2 linked regions of the Methyloferula stellata AR4 genome follow. Each later gene encodes a partner of the first gene's protein in a complex. Links are inferred from orthologs where the notes say so. Each region holds a gene or a part of one and is shown in the gene's direction. Other genes may lie near its edges.

Region 1 (10,097 bases):
ATCCGACGAGCCGCCCATTTCCAGCACGATCGTCGAGAGCAGGCCCTGATATTTGTCGACGGATGCGCCGGTGAGCGCCAAGCCTTCCATCATCAAGGTCGTGCCGTCGGCGCGCGGCGCCAAAGCCTCGAAATTCTGCAAGCGATAGAATTGGCCGGGCATGAAAGCCCGCGCTGCGAAGGGCGCATGGACGGTAACTTCGACAATGGTCGGAGTCAGCCGCTCGACCGAGCGCACGGTGGCGCGCAGCCCCTCGTTCATCGTCGCGGCGAGAGCCTCCGGCGTCACGGGCGTATGCGCAGTCGCCGCCATCTGCCGGCTGACGACGGGATAGCCGAGTTTCGCGCTCGCCATTGCCTTCACGACATTGCCGGCGAAGCTCGGATGCAGATCGCCGAAGAAGCTGACGGATCGTCCATCCGGCCGCGCGCTCATCAGCACATGGACCGTGTTCGGCTTGCAGGATTTTTCCGGATGGACCGGCGTGCCATCCTCGCCATAGGCCTGGAAGTAACGGCCATCGAGCACGACGTTGAGCGGATCTTCGCGGCCGAGCACCGTGTTCGGCTGAGTGCCCGCCGCCACGATGACGGAGCGCGCGGGCAGCGTCAGTTTCTCGACGACGGCCTCGCCGGTCGCCGCGTCCTTCGAATGACGCGAGACGACCAATGCCTCAGCGACACCATAATGATCAACCTTGACCTCTTCAGGCGTCAGGCCTTCGGCGAAGCGAATGCCTTCCTGCATCGCCAGGGCCACTTCTTCGTGGTTCAGCGTATAGCTCGGCGCATCGATCAGACGGCGGCGATAAGCGATCACCACGCCGCCCCATTGGTCCAGCAGATCGGCGATGCGCGGCTTCAGTCCGGCCGCATGTGCGAGCTTGCGCTCGTCACGGATGGCCTTCGCATGGGCGATGAATTCGTCGGCGACTTCCTGCTCGTGCGGCGTCCAGATTCCGCGCACCCCTGCCTCGCCATGTTCGGCGATGAGCGTCTCGTAGCGGGTGACGAATTTCTCGACCTGCACGGGATAATAGGCGAGCGCCTCCGTCGCTGCGTCGATCGCGGTGAGGCCGCCACCGATCACCACGACGGGCAGGCGGATCTGCAAATTCGCAATCGAGTCAGCTTTGGCGGCTCCGGTCAATTGCAGCGCCATCAGGAAGTCCGAGGCCTGACGCACGCCGGGCGCCAAGCCGTTCTTCATCGGAATGACGGTCGGGCGTCCCGCGCCCGCGCAAAGCGCGATATGATCGAAGCCAAGCTCGAAAGCCTTGTCGATGCCGATCGTGCCGCCGAAGCGAACACCGCCGATCATGGTGAACTGGCTGCGGCGTTCCAGCAGCAGCCGGATCATCTTCAGGAAGTTTTTGTCCCAGCGGACCGTGATGCCATATTCCGCGACGCCGCCGAAGCCGGCGCTGGTGCGGCTCTCCAAAGGTTCGATCAGGCTCTTGACGTCAAAGACGGGCTCGAACGGGACGCGGCTGCCGTATTTGTCGACGCCCGACAAAGCCGGATCGAGCGGTTCAATCTTCAATCCGTCGACCGCGATGACGGTATGACCGTCGTTCATCAGATGATGCGAGAGCGTATAGCCCGCCGGCCCGAGCCCGACGACGAGCACCTTATAGCCGGTTGAAACCTTCGGCACCGGGCGGCGCAGATTGAGCGGGCTCCAGCGGGTGAAAAGCGAATAGATCTCGAAGCCCCAAGGCAGGGACAGAAGATCCTTCAGCGTCTCGGTCTCGATCTGCGGAATATCGACCGGCTCCTGCTTTTGATAGATGCAGGACTTCATGCAATCGTTGCAGATGCGGTGGCCGGTGCCGGCGCACATCGGATTATCGACGGTGGCGATCGCAATCGCGCCGACCACGAAGCCGCGCGTCTTCGTCAGATTCATCTCGGAGATTTTTTCTTCGAGCGGACATCCGTTAAGCGGCACGCCGAAGGCGCTGCCCTTGAACGCGCCCGTCTCCTTATCCTTCAAGCCGGTGGAGCAGCTATCCTTGCCCTGCGGATGGCACCAGATGCAGTAGTTCGCCTGATCGAGCGCGCCGCGCATATCCATGCCGTGATCGGTCAGCGCGAAGCCTTCGCGATGGCGCCAGCGATCCTTCGGCAGACGCGCCTGCGCGACGCCGTCGATGACCTCCGTCTCGATCGGAACGAGATGCGACGCGTCGAGCTTATGCGGCACGCGGAAGAGGACCCAGGATTTATGCGAAGCCTTGCCGGCCTGCGAGAGCGTCGCCCAGGCGGCATAGCGCGCCGCGAGGTCGAGCGCGGCTTCGTCGCCGTCATTGTCGAGCCAGTTCTGGACATGCTTGGCGTAGCTCAATTCGGTGATCGGCTCGCCGAACAGTTTTTCGAGTTCCGCCGTGACCACGGCCCCATCGATTTCCTCGGCCTCTTCGGCCGAGACGCCCTTGATCGCGCGGCGCTGCACGAAGAGCCGCTTCACCGTATAGATCGCAGCCAGCTCATTGTGGCGCGCCTGCATCGCCGAAATCTCGCCGGAGATTCCAAAGAGACGCCCGATGAAATCCTCGACATGCGGCGCCGCATCGACGATCAGCGCGGATTCTTCTTTGTGCTCGAGCGCCGACGGATCGGCACGTCCGGTCACGAGACGATTGTGCAGGGCTGCATCAGCTTCGGCCAGATAGGCGATGAACGCCTGATCGATCGCGGCCAGTCCGTCGACCTTATAGAGCTGCTCAAATGTGAAGCCCATTCCGAGTTGAAGCTTATGCGCCATTTATGATGCCCGTTTTCAAAGAGAGACCGTTCGGTGCGAGACCGAAGGTCCGAAATGCTTCATGGAAGGGGATTTGCGACAAATAGCCCCGTGCTAGGTTGGAATGTATCAAACTCAGTGGTTTCGGTACAAGCCACAAGCACATATGGATTAGGAGATAGCCAGGAATCCGGCCATCTGCACGATTTTTAATCGCCATAGCCATCATGCGGCGCGCTGGGCGCGCGCAGATTGGCGAGAAAGGCGAGACTTGTTGCCGCAAGGCCGAGCAGGCAGACCCCGAGCCATCCGGAGTGGGCCCAGAGAATGGTCGTCAGCAACGACAGGATTCCACCGCTGAAGAACATGCCTATACTATAGACAGCCATGAGCCGCGTCCGGATATCGGGATGCAAGCGAAACAGGATCGTCCGGTTCGAGACATCACTCGCCGTGGCGCCGAGATCGACGAGAATGATCCCGGCGACGATCCCGATCATGTTCGGCAGAAGCGCCATGACCACCCATGCGATGACCGTCAGCGCCAGCGCGAAGCGCAAGGTCACCTGCGGGCCTTTGCGGTCGACGAACCGTCCGGCGAGCGGTGCGGCAAGCGCCGCCGCCGCGCCCAAAAGGCCGAACATGCCGACGCTGTCGCTATGGAGACCGAAAGCCGGACTTTCGAGATAGAGGCTGAGACCAAGCCATAAACTATTGAAAGATCCGAAGTTCAGCGCCTGTGTAAAGACCGTCCGTCGCACCGCCGGCTCGTTGCGGACGAGCTTGACCAAAGACAGAAGCAGATGGTGATAGGGCGTCGTCGTCGGGCGCGCGAGCGGCACCATATAGCGGCGCAACAGCCAAAGCAGCGCCAGCATCGCCAGCGCCGCGAGGAGATAGACGGAACGCCAGCCGATGTAAAAGCCGATGAGGCCGCTGACCGTGCGCGCCAGAAGAATGCCGATGATCCCGCCGCGCGCCAGAAGCCCGATGACGCGGCCGCGCTCGGCGGCAGGCGCGAGATGCGCGACATAAGGCGCCAGCAGATAAGAGGTGATGCCGGTAAACCCCATCACCATGGCGGCGCCGAAAAAAAGGATGAGGTTCGACGCCGTGGCCATCACGAGGAGAGCCACAGCCTGCAAGGCGATGGCGCAAGAGACAAGGCGCCGGTTGTCGATCACATCGCCCAGGGGCAGCAGCAAAAGCACGCCCAATCCAAGGCCGAACTGCGTCAAAGTCGGCACGAGGCCCATGACGGCTTCATTGAGGCCGAAGCTTTTGCCGATATCGACGAGGAGCGGCTGCACATAATAGAAATTGGCAACCGATACGCCCGCCGCGAAAGCGAATGTCCGTAGCGCAGCCGGCGCCAAACTCATATTTTAACCCTCTCGGAGCACCCCCGCCCGCTTATCGCCGCTTTGAACCACGGTTGGCGGGAAAAATCGCGTCAAGCTTTCGCGAAATCGGCTCGACCTCTGGCGTTTGAGCGGCTTTCTCCTTAAGTAGACTGGCGCAGGGTTCAGAGTCCCTCAGCACCTCAGCAGAAGGATCGGAATGACGGACGACCAAACGATGGCGGCGGCAGACGACGGCTGGGCCGACCCGATTGCCACCGCGCTTTTGATTCTCGCCGATGGGACCGTGATCGAAGGCATGGGTTTCGGCTTTATCGGCGAAGCGGTCGGCGAGGTCTGTTTCAACACCGCAATGACCGGCTATCAGGAAATCCTGACAGACCCGTCCTATACCGGCCAAATCGTCACCTTCACCTTTCCGCACATCGGCAATGTCGGCGCCAATGAGGAAGATGTCGAAGGTCTTGTATCGTCCGGCGCCTGTGGCGTCATCGTCCATGCGCCGGTCACAGGGCCGTCCAATCATCGCTCGCGCGAGCATTTCAACGATTGGCTGAAGCGGCGCGGCATCATCGGGCTTTCCGGCATCGATACGCGCGCGCTCACCGCCTTCATTCGCGAGAAAGGCATGCCCAATGCCGTCATCGCGCATTCGCCCGATGGCGCCTTCGATCTTGAAGGTTTGAAGGCCAAAGCCGCCGGATGGCCCGGCCTCGTCGGGATGGATCTGGTGCCCGAGGCCTCGGCCCCCGAACGGCGCGAATGGGAAGGCACCACCTGGCTGCCTGAGATCGGCTATGGACAGAGCGGCCACAACAAATTTCGCGTCGTCGCGGTCGATTACGGCATCAAGAGCAATATTTTGCGGCTGCTCGCAGATGTCGGCTGCGCCGTGACCGTCGTGCCCGCGACGACCTCGGCTGAAGAGATTCTGGCCCTGAAGCCGGACGGCGTTTTTCTCTCGAACGGACCTGGCGATCCTGCCGCGACCGGCGCTTATGCCGTGCCGGTGATCCAAGCGCTGATCGCGCAAAAAATTCCGACCTTCGGCATTTGCCTCGGCCATCAGATGCTGGCGCTCGCCGTCGGCGCGAAGACCATGAAAATGCATCAAGGCCATCATGGCGCCAATCATCCAGTGATGGATTTCACCACCGGCAAGGTCGAGATCGTGTCGATGAACCATGGTTTCGCGGTCGATCCCGCGAGCCTGCCGTCGAACGCAAAGGAAACCCATCGCTCGCTTTTCGACGGATCGAATTGCGGCTTCGAGCTGACGGATCGCCCGGCCTTCGCCGTGCAATATCATCCGGAGGCTTCGCCCGGCCCGCGCGATAGCCATTATCTCTTTGCGCGCTTCGCGGCACTGATGGAAGCGAAGGGCGCGTAGCCGCCCCTCGCCCTTCGAGGCTCGCCAAGCGTGTTGCTTGCGACGGGCGTCGCTTCGCAACACCCTATTGCTCGCACCTCAGGGTGAGGGCAGCTGTGTGCTCGACCCTCAAACCCTCATGCTGAGGAGAGGCCCAAAGGGCCTCGCCTCGAAGCACGAGGGTTTTGCTTTTTCAAGCAAGCTTATGACGCGCCAGCACCTCTTGCACGGCCTCAACGAGTCTCTCCTCCGTCACCGTGAATTGCGCCTTGGCGCGGAGCTCGAGATAATCCGCGCGGTCCTTGGTCGAAGCGGCGAGCTCGGCGCCGAGCACAAGATCGCGGATCGAGACCTCGCCCTTCTCGCGCTCGTTCGAGCCTTGGATGACGGCGCAAATCGATGAACGCTTGTCGGCATATTTCAATTGCGCATTCATGCCCGACGCGCCGAGATAAAGTTCGGACCTTATGCCTGCCGCGCGGAGTTTCGAGACGAAACCCTGGTAGCGCGCGATCTCGGGCTGATCGAGCACCAGCACAATCACCGGCCCCGTCGCAGCCTCGCTCGTGACAATGGGCGAATTGATCGCCCGAAGTGCCGCGAAGAGTCGCGACACGCCGATGGAAAATCCCGTCGCCGGCACATTCTCGCCGCGAAAGCGTCCGACGAGCCCGTCGTAGCGGCCACCGCCGCCGACCGAACCGAAACGGATCGGCTTGCCGTCCTCGCCTTGCACTTCGAACGTGAGTTCCGCCTCGAAGACGGGACCCGTGTAATATTCGAGCCCGCGCACGACGGAAGGGTCGACCATAATCTGGCCTTCGCCAAAGCCGCTCGCCTTGGTGAGATCGATGATGGCTTCGAGTTCGTCGATACCTTGGGCACAGATGGCGTTGTCGCCGAATTTCTCGCGCAACGTCTTCAGCGTGCGCCTGTGATCCGGCTTCGCATAAAAAACCGCGCCGTCCTTCCAGCGATTGAAGACGATATAGTCTTTGATCTCGCCTTCCGGAATTTTATCCGCGGCGATGCTTTCGACTTCCGATGGCGATTCCATCATCGTCAACACGCCTTCGATCTGCTCACCATTGAGCCCGGCGCCCTTGGTGAAATCGCCGCTCTCGTCCTTTCGGCCGGTGCCAAGCAGGAGCCTGACGCCCTCGACGCCGAACTTGTCGAACTTGTCGATGGCGCGCAGCACGGTGAGCCTGCGTCCGGCATTCTCCTCGCCGCCAAGCCCGATCGATTCCAGCACGCCATCGAGCACTTTGCGGTTGTTGACCTTGATGACGTAATCGCCACGCTTAATGCCAAGCTTCTCCAGCGTATCCGCCGCCATCATGCAGATCTCGGCGTCCGCCGCGACGGAGCCGGCGCCAACCGTATCGGCATCGAATTGCATGAATTGCCGGAAACGGCCCGGCCCCGGCTTCTCGTTTCGAAACACATAGCCGGCGCGATAGCTGCGGTAAGGCTTCGGCAATTTATCGAAATTTTCGGCCACATAACGCGCGAGCGGCGCGGTCAGGTCATAGCGCAGCGACAGCCATTGCTCGTCATCGTCCTTGAACGAAAACACGCCTTCGTTCGGCCGGTCCTGATCCGGCAGGAATTTACCGAGCGCTTCGGTATATTCGATAAACGGCGTCTCGACCGCCTCGAAGCCATAAAGCTCGTAGGAGGCCTTGATCACATTCAGCATCTTCTGGGTCGCGGCGAGCTCGGCCGGACCGCGATCGGCGAGGCCGCGCGGCAGTTTTGCGCTGGCGCGCGGATTTATCTTTTTTTGTTCGGTCATGTCATGAAGCCTTGATTTGGCAGATGTCTTAGGGGGGCTTGGCCCCGCCGACAAGTAATCATCACCCTGGCGGGCCTTGGAGCCGCCCAGATCGCTCCCCATATTTTTTCGCGGCGGAATCTCTCCGCCTCTTTAACCGGGAGAATCCCATGTCACCCGAAGAACGGCAGTTGCTGATCGGCCTGTTTGACCGCGTGCGCGGCGCTGCCGCCAATCCACGCGACCGCGAAGCCGAAGCTCTCATCGATGACGCTGTCCGCGCCCAGCCTTATGCGCCTTATCTTTTGGCGCAGACAGTCCTTGTACAGGAACAGGCTTTGCGCGCGGCGAATGACCGCTTGCAGCAGCTCGAAGCGGAAGTACGCGACCTCCAGCAGCAGGCGAGCCAGCCCGCGGGCGGCGGCGGCTTTTTGAGCGGTTTGGGTTCGCTTTTCGGCGGCGGCAACCCGCCGCCGCGGTCGAGCGTGCCGCCATCCGGCAGTCCTTGGCAGCAGTCGCAGGGCTATAATGCGCCTCCTCCCCCACCTCCGCAAAGCCCGTGGGGCCAGCAGCAGCAGCCGCAAGGCGGCTTTGGCGCGCCGCCGGCCGGGCCTTGGGGCGGCCAGCCTCAGGGCGGCTTTGGAGCGCCGCAAAGCGGCGGCTTCCTGAAGGGTGCCTTGGGCGCCGCGGCGGGTGTCGCCGGCGGTGTGCTCTTGGCCGATTCGATCCGGGGTCTGATGGGCGGCCATAATAACAGCCTCGGCATCGCCGATGGGTTGGGCGGTCTCGGCGGCGGTTTAGGCGGCAGCCGCGAGACCGTGGTCAATAATTATTACAACGATGACGGCTCAGCGTTGCGCGCCCAGGATGCGCAGCAGGACGCCGATCAGGATCAAGACGACCAGCAGGACGCCGGAGACTATTCCGACGATTATTCCAGCGACGCTTGATCGCAAAGTGCGGGTGTCCCTTCTCCCGCTTGCGGGAGAAGGTGGCCCTCGTGTCAGCGAGGGTCGGATGAGGGGTCGAGAAGCTCCCACATCCTATATCGTCATAGACCAGCACCCAAAAAACGAGGCGAGGAACGACGTTTTGCGCCTCGCCCCAGCCTACCCTCATCCACATGCTTCGCATGACACCTTCTCCCGCAAGCGGGAGAAGGGGCGCCCCGCGGCCGCTTACATCACGATGACTTTGGTGCCGATCTTCACGCGCGTGTAAAGGTCTTCGACGTCCTGGTTCATCATGCGGATGCAGCCTGACGACACATTGGTGCCGATCGTATAGGGCTCATTGGTGCCGTGAATGCGATAGAGCGACGAGCCGAGATAAAGCGCACGGGCACCGAGCGGATTCTCTGGACCGCCCGCCATATGGGTCGGCAGGTCGGGACGGCGCAGCAGCATTTCGGAAGGCGGCGTCCAATCCGGCCATTCGGCCTTGCGGCTGATCGTCTTGATGCCCGACCATTCAAATCCGGGACGTCCGACGCCGATCCCGTAGCGCAAGGCGCGGCCGCCCGGCTCCACGTAGAATAAGAACTTGTTCGGCGTGTCGATGACGATCGTGCCCGGCCGTTCCTTGCCGGAATAATCGACTTCCTGGCGCTGATAGACCGGATCGATCTCGCGGCGCGGCGCACCGCCTTGCGGATCGGCATAGGCCGTCATCTGCGAGGCCGACCCCGCGGGCGCATTCATCGAACGCGGCCCCGGCATATAGCCCGGCGACGGATTGCGGCCGGTCATCAGCAATTCGAGAAAGCCGCCGCCATAATTGCCGGGCGCGCTTTGCTGAGGCGGCGCGGCCATCTCCGCGGAGGGATCGTTATAAGGCTGGGCCTGACGCGGCCCGAGGCCGGAAATCACATGCGGATCGGCATGAGCCGCAAAGGGCGCCGCCACGAGCGACAGCCCGATGAGAGAGGCAAAAGGGAATCGAGAGAACATGAGACGCTTCCACGCTGTTACGCGAGGCATGGCGTTGAACCGATGCCTCAACTCAAGACGTGGTAACCTTAAGGGAGTAACGTTATCAGGGCCTGACGAGACGTGGTTAGCATCGCCCTAACGTGTTGTTTAAGGTATAGATTTCGACAATTTACAGGGTAAACGCCTGACTTCGAAACGCGGTTAAGGCAAGGTTTTCGCGCGCCAGATCTCGTCCGCATATTCGCGGATCGTGCGGTCGGATGAGAACCATGCCATCCGCGCAATATTGAGGGTCGCCGCGCGCCACCAATGCTCGGGCTCGTTCCAAAGCGCATCGACCTTGCGCTGCGCGTCCCAATAGGCGTCAAAATCCGCCACCACCATGAAAGGATCATAGCCCAGCACTGCATCGAGCAATGGCTTGAACCTGCCTTTGTCGTCGGGCGAGAAAACACCCGCCGCGATCGCATCGAGCGCGCGCGCCAAACGCGGGGAAGCCGCTTTGGCCTCCGCGCCCGTGAATCCCGACTTACGCTTTTGCGCGATCTCTTCGGTCACCGCGCCGAAGATGAAGATATTGTCGGCGGCGACATGCTCGCGGATTTCGACATTGGCGCCGTCGAGCGTGCCGATCGTCAAGGCACCATTCAAGGCAAGCTTCATATTGCCCGTGCCGGACGCTTCCATCCCGGCGGTCGAGATCTGCTCGGAGAGATCAGTGGCAGGAATGATCGCTTCCGCGATGCTCACATTATAATTCGGGACGAAGACGAGTTTCAGCCTGTCGCCGATGCGCGGATCTTTGTTGACGACATCGGCGACGGCATTGGCAAGCTTGATGATCAATTTCGCATGCCAATAGCTTGCCGCCGCCTTGCCCGCGAAAATCTTCACTCTCGGCACAGCAGCGAAGC
Region 2 (11,088 bases), 750 kb from region 1 along the record:
AGCCATGCTGACCCGGCTCTGGCGAAGGTCATGGCCGAGGGGCTCGACTTAGACAAGATCGCGTCCCGCGAGATGGGCGGGGATAATAAGCCGCGCGGCGGCGCGGATTCCGTCGCCGGCATGCGGCAGGCAGCCCAAGGCGCGGCCAAGCTCATGGCCGCCGAGGATGGGCCGCGAATCGCGGCACTCGCCTTCGACGGCTGGGACACCCATGCCAATGAAGGCGGCGCCACCGGGCGGCTGGCGCAATTGCTCTCCGGTCTCGACGGCGCTTTTGAGGAATTCGAAAAGGCGCTCGGGCCGAAATGGAACGAGACCACCATCGTCGCCATCACGGAATTCGGGCGCACCGCCAAGGTCAATGGAACGGTTGGCACTGATCACGGCACGGGGACGGTCGCCTTCCTGGCGGGGGGCGCCATCAAGGGCGGACGGGTGATCGCCGATTGGCCGGGACTTCGCACCGAACAGCTTTACGAAAAACGCGACCTCAAGCCGACGGCCGATCTTCGCGCCGTGTTGAAGGGCCTGCTCGCGGAGCAGTTCGGCCTCTCGGACGCGGCCTTGAAGGACCGCGTCTTTCCCGACACTGCGAGCCTCAAGCCCCTGCGAGGACTCACAATTTAAATAAAAAAAGAGGACCGCGTTTGCACACGGTCCTCATAGCGCGTCCCCGGGGGGCCAGTGGGGACGCGAAACTCTTAAGGGGCATCCGCCTTAGAGGGGATGCGCTCTGGGCATGATACCGGCGAAATGAACCTGGCTCGCCTTCGCGGGAGAAGACGGAGCGATCGAGGCGGCTGGTTCGTCGAAGCGCACGAGCATGCCCAAGGCAAAGGCTGCCAGCGCCAGAACGACGATCAAAACCACCGAGACTTGAAACTGGCGACGTGCCGTCTGGCTGTCATAGGTTCTAATGAACCCCGCATCCGGCGTGTGATCGAAATGGTCTGCAATCGACATATCGGCTACTCCCAGAGCCTTAATGCTCTAACGCTCTCAATGTTCAAACGTTACGTTTTGGCCTTCGCGTTGCCTGTGCCGTACCGCACAAAGCATTAACTCTGCGCCTCTCCGACGCCATTGAGCCAACTCAAAGGTGATCGCACAAATAACGAAGAGGTGGATGGAAAGGTTCCAGAGACGGTGAATTTTAACTGTTCAACATGGGTTCGTGTGGTGAGCGGTCAGAGCCGGCTCGGCTGCTGGCGCTGCACCGCACCAGGCCCGGCGTAGGATCGCGAAGAAAAACAAAGCCATCACAAAAGTGCCGATCGGAACATGCGCGGCGGTCGCCAAAGGCCGGGCGAGCAAGGGCGAGATCCAGACGCAGGCAAAGAGCGTCTTCTCGAAGGGACGAAAGCCTTTTTCGCATCCGTAAGAAACGGCGAACGCCAAGGCAGGCCCAAGCAGGACCATGTCGTAATCGAGGACATAGGGCGGCGCGAGCAAGGTGCCGCTCAGCAAGGCCGCCCCCTTCAGCCGGTCGTCGGCGGCGGAATGCCAAAGCCAGGCCAGCGCCGCGATCAGAGCGAGGAGCAGGAGAGCCTGGAGGAGATAGGCTTCTCCCACCGAAGCGCCGAGAAGCCTCGCCGCCGCGAACAGGCTCTGCATTTTTTCGAAGCCGACGCCGCCTTGTTCGAGAACGATCGTCTTGGTGAGGGTGAGGCTTGCGAAGAAGCTCGACCAGACCTCGGGACCAAACGCGGCCCAGGTCGCGAATGTCAGGACCGCCAGGGTTGCAACGCCAGACGCGATGCACCGCCAATAACCGCCGGCCAGCAAAGCGATCGGGACTAGCATGGCGAATTGCGGCTTATAGGCGAGCCCGGCAAACAGAATGCCGGCGAGCCAGGGCCGGGCTCTCAGGTTGAGAAGCCCGCCTGCGAGAAGCGCCGCCGTGAGGAAGCCATTATGGCCATGCGTCAAATTGACGAAGACGGCTGGAAAGGCGAGCGCCGGGATGACGGCTTGCCGCCAGGCAATCCCGGCTGGTTTCAAGATCGCCCAGACCGCAGCCAGATAGAGCGACAGGGTCGTGGCCTGCCAGACCAGAAGCGCCAGCAAGTAAGGCAAGCACGCAAGCAGCCCGGCGACGCCGAGAAAATAAGGCGGATAGGACCAAAGATAAAAATCGGGCGAGGGGCCGAAGAGCTCCGCCTGTTTTGCCGTATGAGCCTTGGTGTCATAGGCGCTCGCCGCCTGGCCTTCGCGGACCTCCTGGCCCGCCGCCCAGATCTCGCTGAAATCCGGGCCGAGCGGGCGGCCGAAGCGGTCGTGTCCGTCCCGTGTGGTCGCGACCAGAAGGACGATTGCGCAGCCAAACATTGCCAGCAGAAGGATCGGATAGATCCGAAGCCTTGCTTCTGTCAGCCAAAGGCCGGATTTCAGGCTCAGGGTCATGAGACATCCCGCAGCGGTCGCGCGAGACAGCAATAGAGCGCAGTCTCTTAATTTCGCCTTGCCGGTAGCGGAAACTCGCGGTCTTTCTTTGGGAATGCTCGCGATCGCTTGACTAGCGCGGCCCGGCTTCAGGCGCTAAATCTTGCCACCCCCTCAACCGGAGTTCTTTTCGATGGCCTTTATCGCCGATGCCTTGCTGCGCGTGAAACCCTCCGCGACGATCGTGGTGACGCAGAAGGCGCGCGACCTCAGAGCCGCCGGGCGCGACATCATTTCGCTCTCGGTCGGCGAGCCGGATTTCGATACGCCCGACAATATCAAGAAGGCGGCGATCGCGGCGATCGAGCGGGGTGACACGAAATATACGCCGGTTGCCGGTATCCAGCCTTTGCGCGAAGCGATCGCGCAAAAATTCAAACGCGAGAACGGGCTCGACTACAAGCCGTCGCAGACGATCGTCGGTACCGGCGGCAAGCATATTCTGTTCAACGCCTTTCTGGCGACGGTCAATCCGGGCGACGAAGTCATCATTCCGGCGCCCTATTGGGTCAGCTATCCGGATATGGTTGCCATTGCAGGCGGCGTGCCGGTCATCGTTCCAACGAAGATGGAACATGAATTCAAGCTGCAGGCGGAAGACCTCGACCGCGCCATCACGCCGAAGACGAAATGGCTTTTATTGAATTCGCCGTCGAATCCGTCCGGCGCCGCCTATACGCGGGCTCAATTGAAAGCACTGACCGATGTGCTTTTGCGCCACCCGCATGTCTGGGTGCTGACGGACGATATTTACGAACATCTGACCTATGGCGATTTCACCTTCACCACGCCGGCGCAAGTCGAGCCCGCTTTGATCGATCGCACACTGACGATGAACGGCGTTTCGAAATCCTATGCCATGACCGGCTGGCGCATCGGCTATGCGGCGGGGCCCGATGTTCTCATCAAGGCGATGGACATGCTGCAAGGTCAGCAAACCTCGGGCGCCTGTTCGATCGCGCAATGGGCATCCGTCGAAGCTTTGACGGGCCCGCAGGATTTCATCGCGGAGCGCCGCAAAATATTCGAGAGCCGGCGCGATCTCGTCGTCTCGATGCTCAATCAAGCAAAGTATTTGAAATGCCCGTCGCCGGAAGGCGCCTTCTATGTCTATCCGTCTTGCGCCGAAGCGATCGGCAAGAAGACGCCGGACGGAAAGGTAATCGCGAGCGACGAAGATTTCGTCTCGGCGCTGCTCGAGATGGAAGGAGTCGCCGTCGTGCAGGGATCCGCCTTCGGTCTCGGCCCGAATTTCCGCATTTCCTATGCGACCTCGACCTCTGTGCTTGAAGACGCCTGCACCAAGATCCAGCGCTTTTGCGCGTCGCTCAATTGAATGTGATCCATGCGAAACGCGATTGCAGAATCTGGAAATGCAACTCGGTGCGCGCTCAAACGCCGCGCTTGTGTGACGCTTCGATGACTCGCTTTCTAACTCAATTTTAAGCTTAAGCTTCGTAAAACGAGCGATATTCGCTGGTTCATAAACTCGTGCGCCGCTTTCTCGCTCATTTCAAACTCATCCATCAATTCGCTTTGCTCGCGATTGCCTTCGCTTTGTTGTCGGGGTTCGGCGCGGCTGTGATTTGGATGAAGATCAATGATCTGCAAAAGGCCAATGCGCGGATCATAGAGCAGCAATTTCCATCGCGTCTGGCTCTTGCCGAGGCCAAAGGTTCGGCGGCGGCTTTCGCGGCGCTTGCCTATCGCGCGCAGACCGCCGATGCCGAGCAGTTGAAAGACATCAGGGAGACGATCGTCCAGGAAGAGCGGCGCTTCCGGCATTGGCTCCAGAACGTCGCCACTGACGATCCTCAGACGGCGCATGATCTATCCGGTATCGAAGCCCGATTTGAAAAGATGCTCGCCTTCGTGCGGCATTTCGTCAGCTCCGCGCAGACAGCGGAGACGGAACCGCGCGACTTCCAGCTCGAATATCGCTTCAGCCCGTTGCGCGACGATCTCGATGCGAGCCTCAATCATCTCTCCAACGCGCTCGGGAGCGCGGCGCAGGACTATGTAGAATTCACCCAGCATGTGCAGTCGGTGGAATTGCTGTCCACGGTCGAGGTGATCGCCGCGGGCTATGTGACGATCTTTGTGTGCACGATTCTTTGGGCGGCCTTCGGCATTGCCGGCCCGCTTCGAAGGCTGGCCGATACGACCCGGGCCATAGTCGACGGGCATCTCGACGTTCAAATTTCTGACCGCGGCTATGCCGAGGAAATCTGCGTCATGAGCCAAGCGCTCACCGTGTTTCGCGACACTGCCTTGTTCACACGCAAGCTTGAAGAAGATCACGTGGCGGCGAGGGCGGAGGCCGACCGGGCTTTGATTTTGGAACGGCGCCGTGTCGCCGAAATTTTCCGCAAGGATGTGATGGAAGCGATCATGATCGTTTCCGGCGCCAGCAGTGAATTGCAAAGAAGCGCGACTTTCATGCGTGACCGGGCGATCGAAACCGATCTCCAGGCGCAGACCGTGGTGAAGGTGTCAGCCGAAACGATCGAGACGGTCGGTTCGCTTTCGCATTCCTCGACGCAATTGTCCGGAACCGTCGGCACCATGAACGAACAATTGCTGGACGCGACGCATATCGCGATCAAAGCCGTCACGGATGGCCGCTCGACATCGCAAAGCGCGCATGAGCTCGTCGGCGCCGTCGACGCGATCAGCAAGATCGCCGACTTCATCTCCGACGTCGCCTATAAGATCAATCTTCTCGCCTTGAACGCGACGATCGAAGCGGCGCGTTGCGGTGAACTCGGACGGGGATTTGCCGTTGTGGCGGCCGAGGTGAAGCATCTTGCCCACGCGACCTCGCATGCGGCGGCGGATATCGCGCGGCAGCTCGCGGCCGTGAAAGGCGCGACCGATCAGGTGGTCAATGCCATCGACGTCACGGTCGACGGGATCGGCCAGATCGGCGAAATGGCCAGCGTGCTCGAGTCCGCGCATGGCGAAAGAGAACAGGCGACACGCAATATTACGGGCTGCGTCCATTCGGTCGTCCTGAATGCCAAGCATGTGTCCGACGTCATCTACGATGTCTGTCTGTCGACGGGAGAGACGCAGCGCGTCGCGGAAGCCATGCTGTCGGCGACGCAGGAATTATCTGAGCAGGCCGAACGCCTGCTCAGCCGGTCGCATGAATTTTGTGAAAAAATCGCTGCCTAGAGCATGATCCCGAAAAGTTGCAGACTTTTTGGATAAGGATCATGCGCTTAAACAAATATTCGCAGCGCGATTGATCATGCCAGAGTGGAATATGGGTTTTAGATGCAAGAAAGCCCGGTTCCAAATCTATGGAACCGGGCTCTTGCCACCCATTCGCCCGCGTCCGCGGAAATGAAACCGTTATCCCCCGACCGGTTTCTGCGTCGTCAGCCCCTATTCTGTAGCAGAGGGCCTTTCATCTGTCTGTGTTTTTACGGTCACAGTCACAGGAAGAAATGAAGGCCGGCGCATTTTGCTCTAAAATGACAGCGGGGTTGTCGCGCCCCGCTAAATCTGGTTTTCTGGCCTGAGCATGTTCCTCGGAAGGGCGATCGGCTTTCCGGAGCGGATATCTTTAACTTATTGATACGGGGTATGTTCTGCCGGTTGGCCTGTAGCCCTGGCGGGGCGGGTGCCTCTGTCGATCTTAAGCTTAAGCGGGGATTGAATGTTAAGGGATGATACCGGCGGGAGCGGACGCCGGCCCTCGCGTAATGTGCTCGGCGAACCGCTGGAAAGCTGCTCCTTCGATCCCTTGACCGGATATTACCGCAACGGTTGTTGCGATACGTCGTTGGAGGACACCGGCAGCCACACGGTCTGCGTCGTGACGACGGAGGAATTTCTCGCCTTCTCGAAAAAGGCAGGCAATGATCTTTCGACGCCGCTGCCGCAATATGGGTTTCCCGGCCTGAAGCCTGGCGACCGCTGGTGCCTCGTCGCGGCGCGCTGGCAGCAAGCCTTCATGGCGGGCAAGATGCCGCGCGTCGTCCTGCGCGCCACGCATGAAGGTGCGCTCGAATATTGTGCGCTTGAAGACTTGAAACGTTACGCCATCGATCTTTCTTGAACGGTATTGCTGGAACAGCGCGCTTATGCCGATATTTCGGGACGCACTCCTCAGCACAAGAGCATCTTAAACTTGGCCCTTACCTGAGGTGGCCGTAAGGCGGCCCTCTCGGAAGGCGGCCCATGCGCAAAGCCACTGCGAAGATTATACGGAGACCATGCCGAAACGCACCGATATCGCGACCATCATGATCATCGGCGCCGGTCCGATCATCATCGGACAGGCCTGCGAATTTGACTATTCGGGAACGCAGGCCTGCAAGGCCTTGCGCGCGGAAGGCTATCGCATCGTCCTCGTCAATTCCAATCCGGCGACGATCATGACCGACCCGGATATGGCGGACCGCACCTATGTCGAGCCGATCACGCCGGACGTTGTCGCCAAGATCATCGCCAAGGAACGCTATGCCGTGCCGGGCGGCTTCGCGCTGCTGCCGACCATGGGCGGACAGACTGCGTTGAATTGCGCGCTTTCGCTGAAAAAAATGGGCGTGCTCGACGATTTCGGCGTCGAGATGATCGGTGCGACGGCGGACGCAATCGACATGGCCGAAGACCGCGAGCGGTTTCGCGAGGCCATGACGCGCATCGGCCTTTCGACGCCGCGTTCGCACCAGATCAAGACGCTCACGCAAGCGCTCGACATCCTGGACGATATCGGCCTGCCGGCGATCATCCGCCCATCCTTCACCATGGGCGGAACCGGGGGCGGCATCGCCTATACCAAGACCGAATTCATCGAGATCATCGAGCGCGGCATAGACGCCTCGCCGACGAGCGAGGTTCTGGTCGAGGAAAGCGTGCTCGGCTGGAAAGAATATGAAATGGAGGTTGTCCGCGACAAGGCGGATAATTGCATCATCATCTGCTCGATCGAAAATATCGATCCGATGGGCGTGCATACGGGCGATTCGATCACGGTCGCGCCCGCGCTGACGCTCACCGACAAGGAATATCAGGTGATGCGCGATGCCTCGCTCGCGGTATTGCGCGAGATCGGCGTCGAGACCGGCGGCTCCAATGTGCAATTCGCGGTCAATCCCGAGAACGGCCGGATGATCGTGATCGAGATGAATCCGCGTGTGTCGCGATCCTCGGCTCTCGCTTCCAAGGCGACGGGATTTCCGATCGCCAAGGTCGCGGCGAAACTCGCCGTCGGCTACACGCTGGACGAGATCGCAAACGACATCACGGGCGGCGCGACGCCGGCTTCCTTCGAACCTTCGATCGATTACGTCGTCACGAAAATCCCGCGTTTCGCCTTCGAAAAATTTCCCGGCGCCGAGCCTATTCTGACGACGGCGATGAAATCCGTCGGCGAGGTCATGGCGATCGGCCGGACTTTCGCTGAAAGTCTGCAAAAGGCGCTGCGTTCGCTCGAAATCGGCCTCAACGGCCTCGACGAGATCGAGATCGAAAATGTCGGCGCAGGCGACGACAAGAATGCCGTGCGCGCCGCGCTCGGCCGCCCGACGCCCGACCGCCTCCTCACCGTCGCGCAGGCGCTGCGCTATAAGCTGAGCCAGGACGAAATCTACGAAGCCTGCAAGATCGATCGCTGGTACATCGAGCGCCTGCAGGAGATCGTCGATCTCGAAGACAAGGTGCGGAAATATGGCCTGCCGAAAGACGCAGCCAATCTGCGTCTGTTGAAGGCTGCGGGGTTCTCCGACGCGCGGCTTGCGGGCTTGGCGCATCTGAACGAGGCCGATGTCGCGGCCGAGCGCAAAAGGCTCGACGTGCATCCGGTTTTCAAGCGCATCGACACATGCGCGGCGGAATTCGCTTCGCCCACCGCCTATATGTATTCGACCTATGAGACGCCCTTCGCCGGCCATGCGGCCAACGAGGCATATCCCTCCGCGCGGGAAAAAATCGTCGTGCTGGGCGGCGGCCCCAATCGTATCGGCCAGGGCATAGAGTTCGATTATTGCTGCTGTCATGCCTCTTACGCTTTGCGCGAGCAAGGCTATGAGACGATCATGATCAATTGCAATCCGGAAACGGTTTCGACCGATTACGATACGTCGGACCGGCTCTATTTCGAGCCATTGACCTCGGAAGACGTGCTCGAAATCCTCGCCAAGGAACAAGAAAGCGGCACGCTCAAGGGCGCGATCGTGCAATTCGGCGGACAGACGCCCTTGAAGCTCGCGCATCGTCTCGAACAGGCAGGCATCGCCATTCTCGGCACCAGCGTCGACTCGATCGATCTTGCCGAGGACCGCGACCGTTTCAAACGGCTTCTCGACAAGCTCGGGTTGAAACAGCCGAAGAACGGCATCGCCTATTCCGTCGAGCAATCGCGGCTGATCGCAGCCGAACTCGATCTGCCGCTTGTCGTGCGGCCTTCCTATGTGCTCGGCGGCCGCGCGATGGCGATCATCCGCGATCAGGCGGCGCTCGATGATTATCTGCTCGGCACCTTGCCGGGCCTCGTGCCCTCCGACGTCAAGGCGCGCTATCCAAACGACAAGACCGGGCAGATCAATACGGTGCTCGGTAATAATCCTTTGCTCTTCGACCGCTATTTATCGGATGCGGTCGAGGTCGATGTCGATGCCCTGTGCGATGGCGAGGACGTCTTCGTCTGCGGCATCATGGAACATATCGAAGAAGCCGGCATTCATTCGGGCGACAGCGCGTGCTCTCTGCCGCCGCGCTCGCTGTCCGCCGACATGCTCATGCGGCTTGAGGAGCAGACCCGGAAGCTCGCTCTGGCCTTGAATGTGGGCGGCCTCATGAACGTGCAATATGCGCTGAAAGAGGGTGAGATCTATGTGCTCGAGGTCAACCCCAGAGCCTCGCGCACCGTGCCCTTCGTCGCCAAAGTGATCGGCATGCCCATCGCCAAAATCGCGGCGCGGCTGATGGCCGGCGAGAAGCTCGCGTCTTTTGGCCTGAAGCCGATGAAGGGCGATCATGTCGGCGTCAAGGAAGCCGTGTTTCCCTTCGCGCGGTTCCCGGGCGTCGATACGGTTCTCGGCCCGGAAATGCGCTCGACCGGCGAGGTCATCGGGCTCGACCGCTCCTTTGCGATCGCATTTGCCAAGAGCCAGCTTGGCGGCGGCACCAAGGTCCCGAAGACCGGGACCGTCTTCGTCTCGGTACGGGATGTGGATAAGCCGCGCATGCTCGAGACGATCAGGCTTCTCGTCGAGCTCGGATTCAAGATCAAGGCGACAGGCGGCACGTCGCGTTTCCTCGAAAGCGAGGGCGTTCCTGCCCAAAAAATCAACAAAGTTTCCGAAGGGCGGCCGCATGTCGTGGATGCGATCACAAACGGCGGGATCCAGCTCGTGTTCAACACGACGGAGGGGGCGCAGGCGCTGGCCGATTCGCGCTCGCTGCGCCGCGCTGCCCTCTTGCATAAGGTGCCTTACTACACCACTCTGGCAGGAGCGATTGCCGCCTCGCAGGGGATAAGGGCCTATGTGGCGGGTGATCTCGAAGTGCGCGCCCTTCAGGACTATTTCACCTGAATTTTCTTGCGAAAATCGCGCAGCGGCGGCAGGTTTGGAGTTCACTCCAACGGGTCGCAGCAAGACTCGGCTCGCGGCATTTGACCGATCAGGATGCCGGGGTATCCGAATAGGACGGAGCGCGGAAGCTGAAACGGGGCTAAAAGCCCATCAATAGAGCGGTGAAAGAGATTTCGATGGTGGACAAGATTCCGATGACGCCGGGTGGCCATAGCGCCCTCGAAGAGGAATTGAAGCAGCGCCAGCAGGTCGAGCGGCCCCGGATCATCCAGGCCATCGCCGAAGCGCGCTCTCACGGCGACCTATCCGAAAACGCCGAATATCATTCCGCCAAGGAGGCGCAATCCTTGAACGAGGGCCGCATCGCCGAGCTCGAGGACAAGCTGTCGCGCTCCGAAGTCATCGACGTGACGAAACTTTCCGGCACGACCGTTATGTTCGGCGCGACCGTGACCTTGATCGACGAGGATACCGAGGAAAAGAAGATCTATCAAATCGTCGGCGAGAGCGAGGCCGATGTGAAAAAGGGACGTGTATCCATCACCTCGCCGACGGCCCGCGCGCTGATCGGCAAGAAGGTCGGCGACACTGTTGAAGTGAATACGCCCGGCGGCGGCAAGAGCTATGAGATTTTGAACGTCGCGTTTCAGTAAATCGGCTGAAACCTATTCCCAATAGGACCAATCTTTCGGAGCGTCATGCGCGGACTTGATCCGCGCATCCAGGCGGCCGGGGTTAAACGCTGAGCTGCCGACTTTAGAAAGCATTCTTGGATGCGCGGATCAAGTCCGAGCATGACGGCACGACAGATGATTCGTCCTCACGGAAAAAACGCGACGATGCCGGGGTGTTTCTCGATCCCCGAATAATCGTTCTCGGCTTGCGCCTTGGCGAGATCGAAAGCCTGTTGAAGGTTGAGCCAATAATTCGGCTCCTTCGAAAAATAAAGTCCCAGCCTTATAGAAAGGTCGGCATCGACCGGCGCCTGGCCGCGCAAGATCGTGCTGATCAGATCGCCCGATACTTTAAGCGCGGCGGCGAGCTGGCTGCCGTTCATGCCGAGATCGGAGAGATATTGATCTTGCAGGATGCGGCCGGG

The links.
Region 2: the proteins of carA (region 1) and carB are in contact, whole or in part, in a solved structure (PDB 1KEE), measured with the Escherichia coli proteins. The link is inferred for Methyloferula stellata AR4 from one-to-one orthologs.

The regions. Positions count from the first base shown.
Region 1 is NZ_ARWA01000001.1:1,567,487-1,577,583, reverse strand. The notes cover bases 3,541-6,400. They hold carA (glutamine-hydrolyzing carbamoyl-phosphate synthase small subunit), read left to right. Parts: upstream 3,541-4,305; coding sequence 4,306-5,496; downstream 5,497-6,400. Other genes in these bases: hisS (histidine--tRNA ligase), read right to left, coding at 5,669-6,400; A3OQ_RS0107685 (MFS transporter), read right to left, coding at 3,541-4,127. In the rest of the region: A3OQ_RS0107690 (FAD-dependent oxidoreductase), read right to left, coding at 1-2,766; more of A3OQ_RS0107685, read right to left, coding at 2,955-3,540; more of hisS, read right to left, coding at 6,401-7,273; A3OQ_RS0107670 (DUF2076 domain-containing protein), read left to right, coding at 7,423-8,202; A3OQ_RS0107665 (L,D-transpeptidase), read right to left, coding at 8,431-9,201; A3OQ_RS0107660 (glycogen/starch/alpha-glucan phosphorylase), read right to left, coding at 9,385-10,097. UniProt on the Escherichia coli protein: Small subunit of the glutamine-dependent carbamoyl phosphate synthetase (CPSase).
Region 2 is NZ_ARWA01000001.1:817,634-828,721, forward strand. The notes cover bases 6,339-10,189. They hold carB (carbamoyl-phosphate synthase large subunit), read left to right. Parts: upstream 6,339-6,665; coding sequence 6,666-9,989; downstream 9,990-10,189. Other genes in these bases: A3OQ_RS0104155 (DUF2237 family protein), read left to right, coding at 6,339-6,508; greA (transcription elongation factor GreA), read left to right, coding at 10,166-10,189. Outside these bases: A3OQ_RS0104130 (DUF1501 domain-containing protein), read left to right, coding at 1-627; A3OQ_RS0104135 (hypothetical protein), read right to left, coding at 718-963; A3OQ_RS0104140 (glycosyltransferase family 87 protein), read right to left, coding at 1,162-2,403; A3OQ_RS0104145 (pyridoxal phosphate-dependent aminotransferase), read left to right, coding at 2,576-3,778; A3OQ_RS0104150 (methyl-accepting chemotaxis protein), read left to right, coding at 3,934-5,619; more of A3OQ_RS0104155, read left to right, coding at 6,107-6,338; more of greA, read left to right, coding at 10,190-10,642; A3OQ_RS0104170 (HigA family addiction module antitoxin), read right to left, coding at 10,810-11,088. UniProt on the Escherichia coli protein: Large subunit of the glutamine-dependent carbamoyl phosphate synthetase (CPSase).